DNA from 3 places in the Ectopseudomonas toyotomiensis genome. Region 3 is predicted to be linked to each of the others. Evidence: riboswitches for the same ligand, from Rfam matches in the RefSeq annotation. Region 3 holds a riboswitch; each other region holds the start of a gene.

Region 1 (3,223 bases), 2.1 Mb from region 3:
TGGTGGGCGGCTTCGAGCAGCCGAGCCAGGACCTCGGCTGGCACCTCGCCGCCGCTGAAATGACGCATATCGCGGCGCTCGGCGATGGCGCGATACACCGCCGCGCGCTCCTGATGGCTGAAGGCATGCTCGCTCATGGGCGTAACAGCGCAGCGGCCGCCTCCGGGTTTGACGGTAGGTAGAAGTGGATATAGCTGGCCGTGAGTCGCCCCAGGCGATAAACCGCCTCAGCCACCGGCTTGCCGTTCGGGCAGCGGCCGAACGCCAGAGGCTGCAAGGGGCTTTCCAGCCGCGAGTGGTGGTAACTGTGGCCACGTAGCTCGCCTTCGGGCAGCGTCACCTGCTGCAAGGCCAGGGCGGTCAGCCGTGGCTGCAAGGCCGCGCTGCCCGCCAGCAGGCCGAGCATGCGCCCGCTGGCACCTTGCTTGTCGCGCAGTTCATCGAGCAGATAGAGCATGCCGCCACATTCGGCGAGCAAGGGCTTGCCGGCCTGATAATGAGCACGAATCGCCGCGGCCATCAGCTGGTTACCTTCCAGCTCGGCAAGGTACAGCTCCGGATATCCGCCAGGCAGATAGAGGCTGTCCACCTTTGGCAGCTCGCGATCAGTGAGCGGCGAGAAGTAATGCAACTCGGCGCCCAGTGCCTGCAGCAGATCGAGATTGGCCTGATAAAGGAAGGCGAACGCCGCATCGCGCGCCACGCCGATACGTACGCCAGCCAACAGCGGCGCCAGTTCATCGACCTGCGGCGCAGCGAAGCTCACCGCAGGCGGCAGGTCGACGTTGGCACTGGCCGCCAGCGCATCGGCCGCGGCGTCCAGACGTGCGTCCAGATCGGCCAACTCACCGGCCTGCACCAGCCCCAGATGGCGGCTGGGCAGCTCCACCGCAGCGCTACGCGGCAACGCGCCAAACCAGCGAATGCTCGCTGGCAGCGCATCACGCAGAATCTCGCCATGCCGCGTGCTGGCGACACGGTTGCCGAGCACGCCGGCAAAGGGCAAGTCCGGCTGGAAGGTGGCAAGCCCGTGGGCCAGGGCGCCGAAGGTCTGCGCCATGGCCGCACCGTCGATCACGCCCAGCACCGGCACGCCGAAGTGGCGGGCCAGGTCGGCCGCCGAGGGCTTGCCGTCGAACAGGCCCATCACCCCTTCGATCAGGATCAGATCGGCCTCGCCGGCCGCCTGCCACAGCAGGCGACGGCTCTCTGCTTCGCCGACCATGGCCAGGTCGAGCTGGTACACCGGCGCGCCGCTGGCACGCGCATGGATCATCGGATCGAGAAAGTCCGGGCCGCACTTGAACACCCGCACCCGCCGACCCTGGCGCGTATGCAGACGTGCCAGCGCAGCGGTGACAGTGGTCTTACCCTGGCCGGACGCCGGCGCAGCGATCAGCAGCGCTGGACAATGACGTGCGCCCATCAGAATTCGATGCCCTTCTGTGCTTTTACTCCGGACTTGAACGCATGCTTGACCAGGCTCATTTCAGTGACGGTGTCAGCCGCCTCGATCATCCCAGGCAACGCACCGCGCCCCGTCACCACCACGTGCTGCAACAGCGGCCGGGCTTCGATATCAGCCAGCACCGTGTCCAGTTCGAGGTAGCCATGCTTGAGGGCGATGTTCAGCTCATCCAGCACCACCAGGCCGACCGACTCATCGCTGAGCAGATGCCGTGCCACCGCCCAGGCTTGCTGCGCCTTGGCGATATCACGTTGGCGATCCTGGGTTTCCCAGGTGAAGCCTTCGCCCATCACGTGATAGCTGACTTCCTCGGGAAAACGGCGGAAGAAGGTTTCTTCACCGGTGCTGGCCGCGCCCTTGATGAACTGCACCACGCCGACCTTGATGCCATGGCCAAGGGCGCGCGCGACCATGCCGAAGGCGCTGCTGCTCTTGCCCTTGCCATTGCCGCTGTGCACCAGCAGCAGGCCGTATTCGTCCTGGGCCTGGGCGATCTTTTCGTCGATCAGGGCTTTCTTGCGTTGCATGCGCGCCTTGTGGCGGGCGTCGCGCTCGGCGGTCTCACTCATGCTGTGCTCCTGCACGTCAGGCACCCGCGCCGCCTGTTCATCGAACAGTACGAACGGCAATGAGGAAGAAGATCGCGATGATCCGCACGCACTCATCCAGGCGCCAATGGCTGGTCAGGCGAGCGGAAGACGAAACAACACGAACGCCCCCGGTAGAACCGGAGCGTTGGCCGGACAGCGCCCTCCGCGATGCCGTGAAACTGCGACAGGCCGGTCTCCGGGCTTGTGAGCGAACCATGGGTTCGACGCCGCGCCTTCCCGTGCATAGCACAGTGGCTTCGAGCAGCGTTTGACTCACCTACCGTTGCGGGGGCAGCGCCGGCATTGGAACCGGCTTCCCTGTTTCACCCCATGGCCGCCATTCACGGCAACGCGGGGCACCTGAAGCAAGGCGCGCAGGGTAGAGGCTGGCAGCCCTGCCCGTCAACGCCACTCAGTGCCTGGGCATGAACCCGGGCGGTTTGCTCGCCAACCAGTCGACGAACGTTCGCAAACGCTCGTCGCTCAGTAGTGCCTCGCGGCTGTTGTAGGTCAGCGCCAGCTCCTTTTCACTGAAAAGACGATGAATCTGGTTATGGCAGGCGCGGCAGACCCACAGCGTGGCGGTGATACGTTCATGACGAGGGTAGCGCTTCTGCACATAAGCCTTGTCGTGCAGCGCCTTGGGAATCAGGTGATGCCGGGTCAATGCGACGGGGCGCGCGCACAGCTGGCAGACCTCAGGCTGAGGCGGCAGGCGAATGAGATCGACCATGGACAGTAAATCAGGGATTACGCGCGAGCTCTGGGGTGATGACCCGCTTGGCATCGAGATAGACGCCCTGCCAGTAACCGCTGGTGAGGCTGTCCAGGCGCACGGTACCACCGGTGGAGGGGGCATGGACGAAGCGGCCATCACCGACATAGATCCCGGCATGACTGACGGCGCGGCCACCATTGGTGGCAAAGAACACCAGGTCACCACTTTTCAGGGCGTCGCGACGGACATCAGGGGTGCGCATGGTGCTCAGCTCACGCGTCGAACGCGGCAGACTGATACCGGCAGCATCGCGATAAACGTAGCCGATCAGGCCACTGCAGTCGAAACCACCTTCGGGGGTATTGCCACCATAGCGATACGGCGTACCGACCAGACCGAGGGCACGGAACAGCACGTCTTCAGCGCCGCCCTGATAAGACGACGAAG
Region 2 (3,223 bases), 690 kb from region 3:
GGTGACGGCGAATAGTGCGGTGCGGCCGGCGCTGTTGTAGCCGAAACGGCCATTGGGTGTACTGTAGGTCGATTCTGCATAGTCCTTGTTCAGCAGGTTATCCAGCTTCAGGCTCAGCCCCAGTTCCTCATTGGCCTGCCAGGCGGCGCGCAGGCTCAGCAGGCCGTAGCCGCTCATTTCGATCTCGTTGTCGGCGTCGTCGTAGCGACCACTGATCGCACGCCAGCCTGCGCCCACCGACACATCGCCAAAGCGGCGGTCGACGTCCAGGCTCAAAGTGCGTTTGGCGCGGCGCTGCAGGGTATGGCCGCTGGCGCGGTCACGCGGGTCGATCAGGGCCAGCGCGAGATTGCCTTGCCAGCCGAACAACTCCTGCTGCACGGCGGCTTCGAAGCCATTGATCCGGGCTGTCTGGACGTTCTGTGGAATGAAGTTCTCGTCCAGGACGATGGCGTCCTCGATATCGGTTCGATACACGGAAGCCTGCAACGATCCTGTGTCGCTGTAGCGGCTACGCCATTGCAGCTCGTAGCTCTTGGAGCGTTCCGGGGCGAGGTCGGGATTGGCACTGGGGAAGCACATGCCACCAAAGCAGAAGTCCGGGTAGTAAAGGTCGTTGAAGGTCGGGGCGCGGAAGCCTTCGCTATACGACAGGATCAGGTCGTTGGCGTTGTTGAGGGGTAAGGTCAATGACGCGTTCCATGTGTTCTCGTTACCAAATTGCTGGTTGTCGTCGTGGCGCACCCCTAGCTCGGTCGAGAACGTTTCTCCGATATAACGATGCTGAACGAAGGCCGCGCGGTTCCAGCGTGAGTCCTCGACAAAGTCCGTCGTGCCCTGCGCTCGATCTTCATACCAGTCCAGACCTAGCAGCAGTTGGTGGTTTTCGTTGAGTGTCAGGGTGTTCAGCCAGTTGGCTGCGTCACGGTAGGTATTGAACTGGCTGACGGTACCGCCTGCCTGGTCGTTGCCGCTGTCGCGCTTGTCCTCGCTGTGTCCCAGTTCCAGGCGGCTGCTCCAGACTTCGGTAACACGAGCCTCGATAAAACCAGAGATGCTGCTGAGCAGAAAATCGGTGGTTGGCAGGGAGCCAGTGAAGGTGTCGTCATACTCCACCTGCCCGCGCTGATCGAGCGCAGTGAAGCCAACCTCCAGCGAGTCGTTGAAGCGGTGCGACAGATTCAGGCTTAACGAGCGGTTGCGGTAGGCGTCGTCGTCGCCATTGGCGCCGAAACCGTCGCGGGTGGCGTCGATGCCGGCAGTCTCGTCCAGAGCGGCACCCAGGTGAAAACGAGTGCGCTTGTCGCCGCCGGAGAGGCCGAGGCTGCGCTGGTAAGTGCTATCACTGCCAGCCGCCAGCCGTGCGTAAGGCTTGAGGCCCTGGCCATCGCCCTGGCGAGTGAAGATCTGAATCACCCCGCCAATGGCGTCTGAGCCGTATAGCGCCGAACGCGCTCCACGAACCACTTCGATACGCTCGATCTGCTCGGGGGCGAGAAACTCCAGGCTGCTGGTGCCGCTGGAGGCTGCCGCGATACGTTGCCCGTCGACCAGGACCAGGGTTTGTGCCGTGCTGGCGCCGCGCAGGAACACGCCCGTCTGGCTGCCTGCACCGCCAGTGCGGACGACGCTGAGGCCGGGCACACGCTCCAGTAGCTCGGTAACGCTGCTGACCTGCAGGCGCTCGATGTCGTCCCGTTTGAACACCGTGGTGGCGGCGGTAGCCTGCGCTTGCGGTTCGGCCAGGCGCCCGGAGGTGACGACCAGTGGCTCGGCCACGTAGGGTTCGGCGGCCAGCGAAAGACCTGGCATGACGGCGATGGCCAGAGCCAGACGAGACAGTTTCATTATTTTTCCTCAACAGTCGGCAGACGTTCGAGGAGGGCAGGCGCAAGCGCGGGCAGGACGGCGCTTGACCGTGTCGCCCTCCGCAACACCAGTCGCACCGCCTTGGCCGGTCTCCGGGCTCTCGACCCGCGTCCACCTTCCCAGGCTTGGCCCAGTGGCTGTTGGACGTGGCGCAAGCTTTGGGCTTGCTGTCGATTACCGTTGCGGGGGCAGCGTCGGGTTTGCTCAACAAAAGCGCACCGACTTCCCGTTTAACACTGCTTGCGCAGCGCACCCTGGCGGAACATGAATGGCGCGCACCTTAGTGCGCGCGAGTATGAATGACAAGCAAGCGCCGCTCATTCAGCGATGAGTGGCGCTCATGCTCAGATCGCTCTTCATCCTAGGCGGCGCTTGCCAGCCGTGCTGGATCGTCGTGTGCTGATCAGTCTGGGGCTCCTGATGGCTGAGGCGGTTCGCCGTCTTGTGCAGATCGAGCACCAGTTGCGCCAGGACTTGTGCAGCTTGCAGGGTTTCATCTGCGCTCTGGCTACTGCGTTCGGCGGCGCCGGTAATGGCCTGGGCCTGATCGTTGACTGCATGCACCTGCGCCAGTTGAGATTGCATGCCCTGACTCAACTGGCCAAGGCGGCTCTGCATCGCTTCCACTTCGTGCTGGATGCGCGCCAGGGCTGCGGTGGCTTCATCGGAACGCGTCACGCTGCGCTGGGCCGCTTCCTGGCAACTGCGCATGCTGCTCATGCTGTCCAGGGTCTGCTGGCGCACGCTGGCCAGGGTGGTGGTGATCTCTTCGGTCGCTTGCGCCGTGCGCTGCGCCAGATTACGCACTTCATCTGCCACCACCGCGAAGCCGCGGCCGCTGTCGCCGGCACGAGCGGCTTCGATCGCAGCGTTCAGGGCCAGCAGGTTGGTTTGCTCGGCGATGGCGTGGATCGACTCGCTGATGTGCTGGATCTCTTCGGTCTGTCGATTCAGGGCCTGCAGGGATTGGCTGGACTGTTCGATGCGCTCGGCCAGCTGGCTGACTTCCTCGGCATTCTGGTTAACCGCAGCGCTGCCCTGGCGCGTCATGTCCAGGGCCTGTTGCGAGGCGCGTTCGCTGTCGAGGATGTGCGCTGTGGCCTGGCCGATGCTGTGGTTGACCTCGACCATCGCGCGGGCAGTGGAGGTCGCCGCGTTCTGTCCCTGGGTGGCACACTGGCTGGCGTTGATGGCGGTGCGCGTCAGTCCTGTGGAGGTCTGTTGCAGGGCTGCACCGGCAGTGAGGATGCCCTGCATGGTGTGGTCCATCTTGTCGACGAAGCTGTTTACCCAGCCGGCCAGCGCGCCGGCCTCGTCACTGCCGAACAATTCGGGGGCCAGGCGGTTGCTCAGT
Region 3 (3,223 bases):
CGAAGGCGGCGTTGGCCGACACCTGCCAGCCCCGACCCAGCGCCAATTCCAGGGTGGCCTCCAGACCATCGGAAGATTGCTGGCCGATCTGCACCGTGGGCGAGGTCGGGGTTTCGCGGCTGAGCAGCTTCTTCTTGACGATATGGTAGGCGGCCAGCGTCCACTCGCCCTGACCATTCCAGAACATCTGCTTGAGGCCGATTTCGCTCTGCCTGGCTTCGCTAAGGTCGAACTGCTGCTGAGTCGGGTTGAGGGTCAGCAGGTTGCTCACCCCCTCGGTGCTGGTGGCGTACTGACCGTACAGCGACAGCTCGGGGGTCAGGGCGAAGACCAGCCCGGCGCGCCAATTGTCGCCACTCAGGCTGCGGTCGGCGCTGCTGCCATCGATCAGGTTGTCGCGCTGAATATGCAGCTGATCACGGCGCACACCGGTGACCAGCGACAGGCGCTCGGTCAGCTGGGTGCGGTTCTCGGCGAACAGCGAGAACTGCCGCGCCAGGTTGCGCTCGCGCGGGCCGTAGCCGAGCGGATCGGTGCTCTGGTACTGCCCGCCGCCGGAGCCGGCCAGCGGCACGCTGTCGCTGAAACTGCTGGCGAAATCGTGCTGGCGGGCGAAGTGGATGCGGTTGTAATCCACCCCGACTACCGTGCGGCTATCGAGGCCGAACAGGGTGTGATCCAGGGTGAAGGTCTGGCGGTCGCCGACCTGTTCCTGGGTGTGCTTGATCTCGTAGAACTCGCCACGCTCGACCCTGTCGCCCGGCTGCCAGCGATAGGCCTCGGCATTGCGCCAGTAGCGCTGAGTCTTGATGTAGTAGAGCTGGTTGCTGGCGCTGAGCACGTCGTTGATGCGCCAGTCGCTCACCAGGCGGGTGATCTGGTCGTTGTAGCGAATGTCGGCATTGGCGACGTTGTAGTTACGTTCGCGGATGCTCTCGCGGTACTTGCCAGCCACCAGCGGCGTGCCGAGATAGCGCTCGGGGCTCTGATCGCCATGATCGTGGGACAGGGTGAAGCTCAGATCATCATTGGCGTCCCAGCGCAGGGCGGCGCTGAGCGCCAGGCTATCCGAATCACCCCGGTCGACCCAGCCATTGCTGGCCTGCTGATTGATGTTGAAGCGGTAGCTCAGTTCGTCACTCAGCGAACCGCCGCTGTCCAGGGCGGCCTGGCGGCGGTCATCGCTGCCATAGCCGAGGCGCAGCTGGTTGCGGATCTCGCCGGCGAAGGGCTTCTTCGGCACCACATTGATCACCGCACCGGTGGCTCCCTCGCCGTAGAGCACCGAGGCCGGGCCGCGCAGCACGTCGATACGTGCCACCGACCAGGTGTCCACCGGGAAGGTCATGGTGCCGGCGCCGACGTACTGGCGGGTGCCATCGTACAGCTGCATGGTCGCCGAATGGCCGGTGAAGCCGCGCGCCGACAGCGCGGTGCCGCCATTGCCGGGCGAGCCGGTGCTGCTGATACCCGCCGTGCGGGTCACGGCGTCCTGCACCGTGAGGTTGTTGCGCCCACGTACCTCGGCGCCGCTCAGGCTGCTGTTGCTGGCCGGCGTTTGCAGGGCCGACAGCTCCAGGCGGGAGCCGGACGCGGTGGGCGTATGCAGATCGCTCTCGCCTTCCTCGGCAGCGTGCGCCTGGACGGTGACGTCAGGGAGATCGACAGGAGATTCGCTGGCCATGGCCACATCGCCGACCAGCAGCGCGAATGGCAGGGAGCAGAGGCGTAGAAGGTGCTGCACGTGAGTGATTCCGGATATTCCAGGAGAGTCGTCAGGACGCTCCAGGCTCCGGGTGTGCGAGTTGAAGGCGGTCAGCCTTGACGCTTCGCAGTCGGTGCCTGAGGCAATAATGTTATTGTTATAACATAACATTATCGTTTTTCGCAGGTAGCCAGAAACGGGCTCACGCCCTTCGTTCAGGCATGCAGAAGAGAGGTTCTTGTAGCGGAAATGGCGCGCCATATTGCTTCCATCGCAAAGAGAAAAGGCACGGCAATCCGATGGAAATGCGCAACAGCAGACAGGGGCACGGCGGCGCCCTACTGGAGTCAACGCCCGCCCACCGCGGGTTGCCAGACACAAACGACTCCAGGCCGGTCTCCGGGCTTGCGAGGGTCATGAACGCATCGCCTTCCCATGCGCGTGGCGCACAGTGGCGTATCGATGCGGTCGCTCGCTTACCGTTGCGGGGGCAGCGTCGGACTTCAACCGACTTCCCGTTTCACCTCACGCGCGGCGGCGTGAGACACCTGAAGCGGGGCGGATATGACCACCCACACCCGCTCAAGTCAAGGCGCGGTGGCAATTGCGGGAGGCGCTTTAGCGGCGATTGCTCGTAGCTTGAATTGGCCGCAGGCGTAATCCGAGTTGCTAATTGTTGCCCTGCTCATCGATACGCAAATCCGGCAACGCCCTGCCCGCCACCAGACGCTCGTCGACCAGGCGAATCACCGCCGCCTCGTCCTTGATGCCATACCACTCACCCTGTGGATAAAGACTCGCGGTCGGCCCCAGATCGCAGGGGAACTGGCACTGGCTGCGGGTGATATGCACACCGCCCTCGCACTCAAGCTTGCCGGCGGCCTTGAGCCGCTGGCGCAGGGTTTTCCACAGGCCCAGCGCGCCCTTGCGCGTGCAGCGCGGGCCGTTGCACAGCAGCAGGCGCTGCGCATGCGGCGGGATCTGCGACCAGGCGTGATGTGCCGGCACCGGCGGCACGTCGCTGCAGGGAATATGTGCCTCGCGGCTTTCGAGCAACGCGCCGAGGCCATCGAGCCAGGTGTCCTCCAGCGCCGTGCAGACCACGAACACTCCTGCCCCGTCGCTCCGCTCGGCGATACGTTCGCGCAGCCAGTCGCGGTGCGCGGCATCGGCGCGCGGCTCCAGATCGACCACCAGCAGTGGTCGCGGCGCCTCATCGATGGCCTGCCAGAAGCCGTCCTGTTCGCTGTCATGCAGATGCGCCTCGCCAAGCAGCATTTCGATGCGCTGTTGCAGACGCTCGGCCGAGGCACCACGACCCAGGCCGGGGCCGATAAACAGAACGCGGGCGTAGGGGGCTTGGCTCATGACGGTCTCCAGAACGGGCCGGCAGTCTAGCAGCGCGTCGTGGTCCGGAGGCAATCCGGCGGGTAATAGAAGGCCCGGTGCGCGCGGCGCACCCTACGGAATCAGCGCAGGCGTAAGGCCGCCAGGCCGGCGTTGGCGGGTTTCACCCGC

The links. A riboswitch is a leader RNA that binds a small molecule or an ion and turns the genes downstream of it on or off. The one in region 3 is predicted to bind cobalamin.
Region 1: another riboswitch for cobalamin. It lies ahead of cobO (cob(I)yrinic acid a,c-diamide adenosyltransferase); the one in region 3 lies ahead of JWV26_RS09750 (TonB-dependent receptor).
Region 2: another riboswitch for cobalamin. It lies ahead of JWV26_RS06510 (TonB-dependent receptor domain-containing protein); the one in region 3 lies ahead of JWV26_RS09750 (TonB-dependent receptor).

Annotation. Positions count from the first base shown of each region.
Region 1 is NZ_CP070505.1:4,209,214-4,212,436, reverse strand. It holds gene bluB (5,6-dimethylbenzimidazole synthase) at 1-137, opposite strand, end outside; gene JWV26_RS19590 (cobyrinic acid a,c-diamide synthase CobB) at 134-1,426, opposite strand; gene cobO (cob(I)yrinic acid a,c-diamide adenosyltransferase) at 1,426-2,037, opposite strand; cobalamin riboswitch at 2,229-2,437, opposite strand; gene JWV26_RS19580 (hypothetical protein) at 2,471-2,791, opposite strand; gene JWV26_RS19575 (C40 family peptidase) at 2,802-3,223, opposite strand, start outside.
Region 2 is NZ_CP070505.1:1,423,689-1,426,911, reverse strand. It holds gene JWV26_RS06510 (TonB-dependent receptor domain-containing protein) at 1-1,848, opposite strand, end outside; cobalamin riboswitch at 1,936-2,141, opposite strand; gene JWV26_RS06505 (methyl-accepting chemotaxis protein) at 2,191-3,223, opposite strand, start outside.
Region 3 is NZ_CP070505.1:2,116,980-2,120,202, forward strand. It holds gene JWV26_RS09750 (TonB-dependent receptor) at 1-1,744, opposite strand, end outside; cobalamin riboswitch at 2,079-2,272, opposite strand; gene JWV26_RS09755 ((2Fe-2S) ferredoxin domain-containing protein) at 2,375-3,073, opposite strand.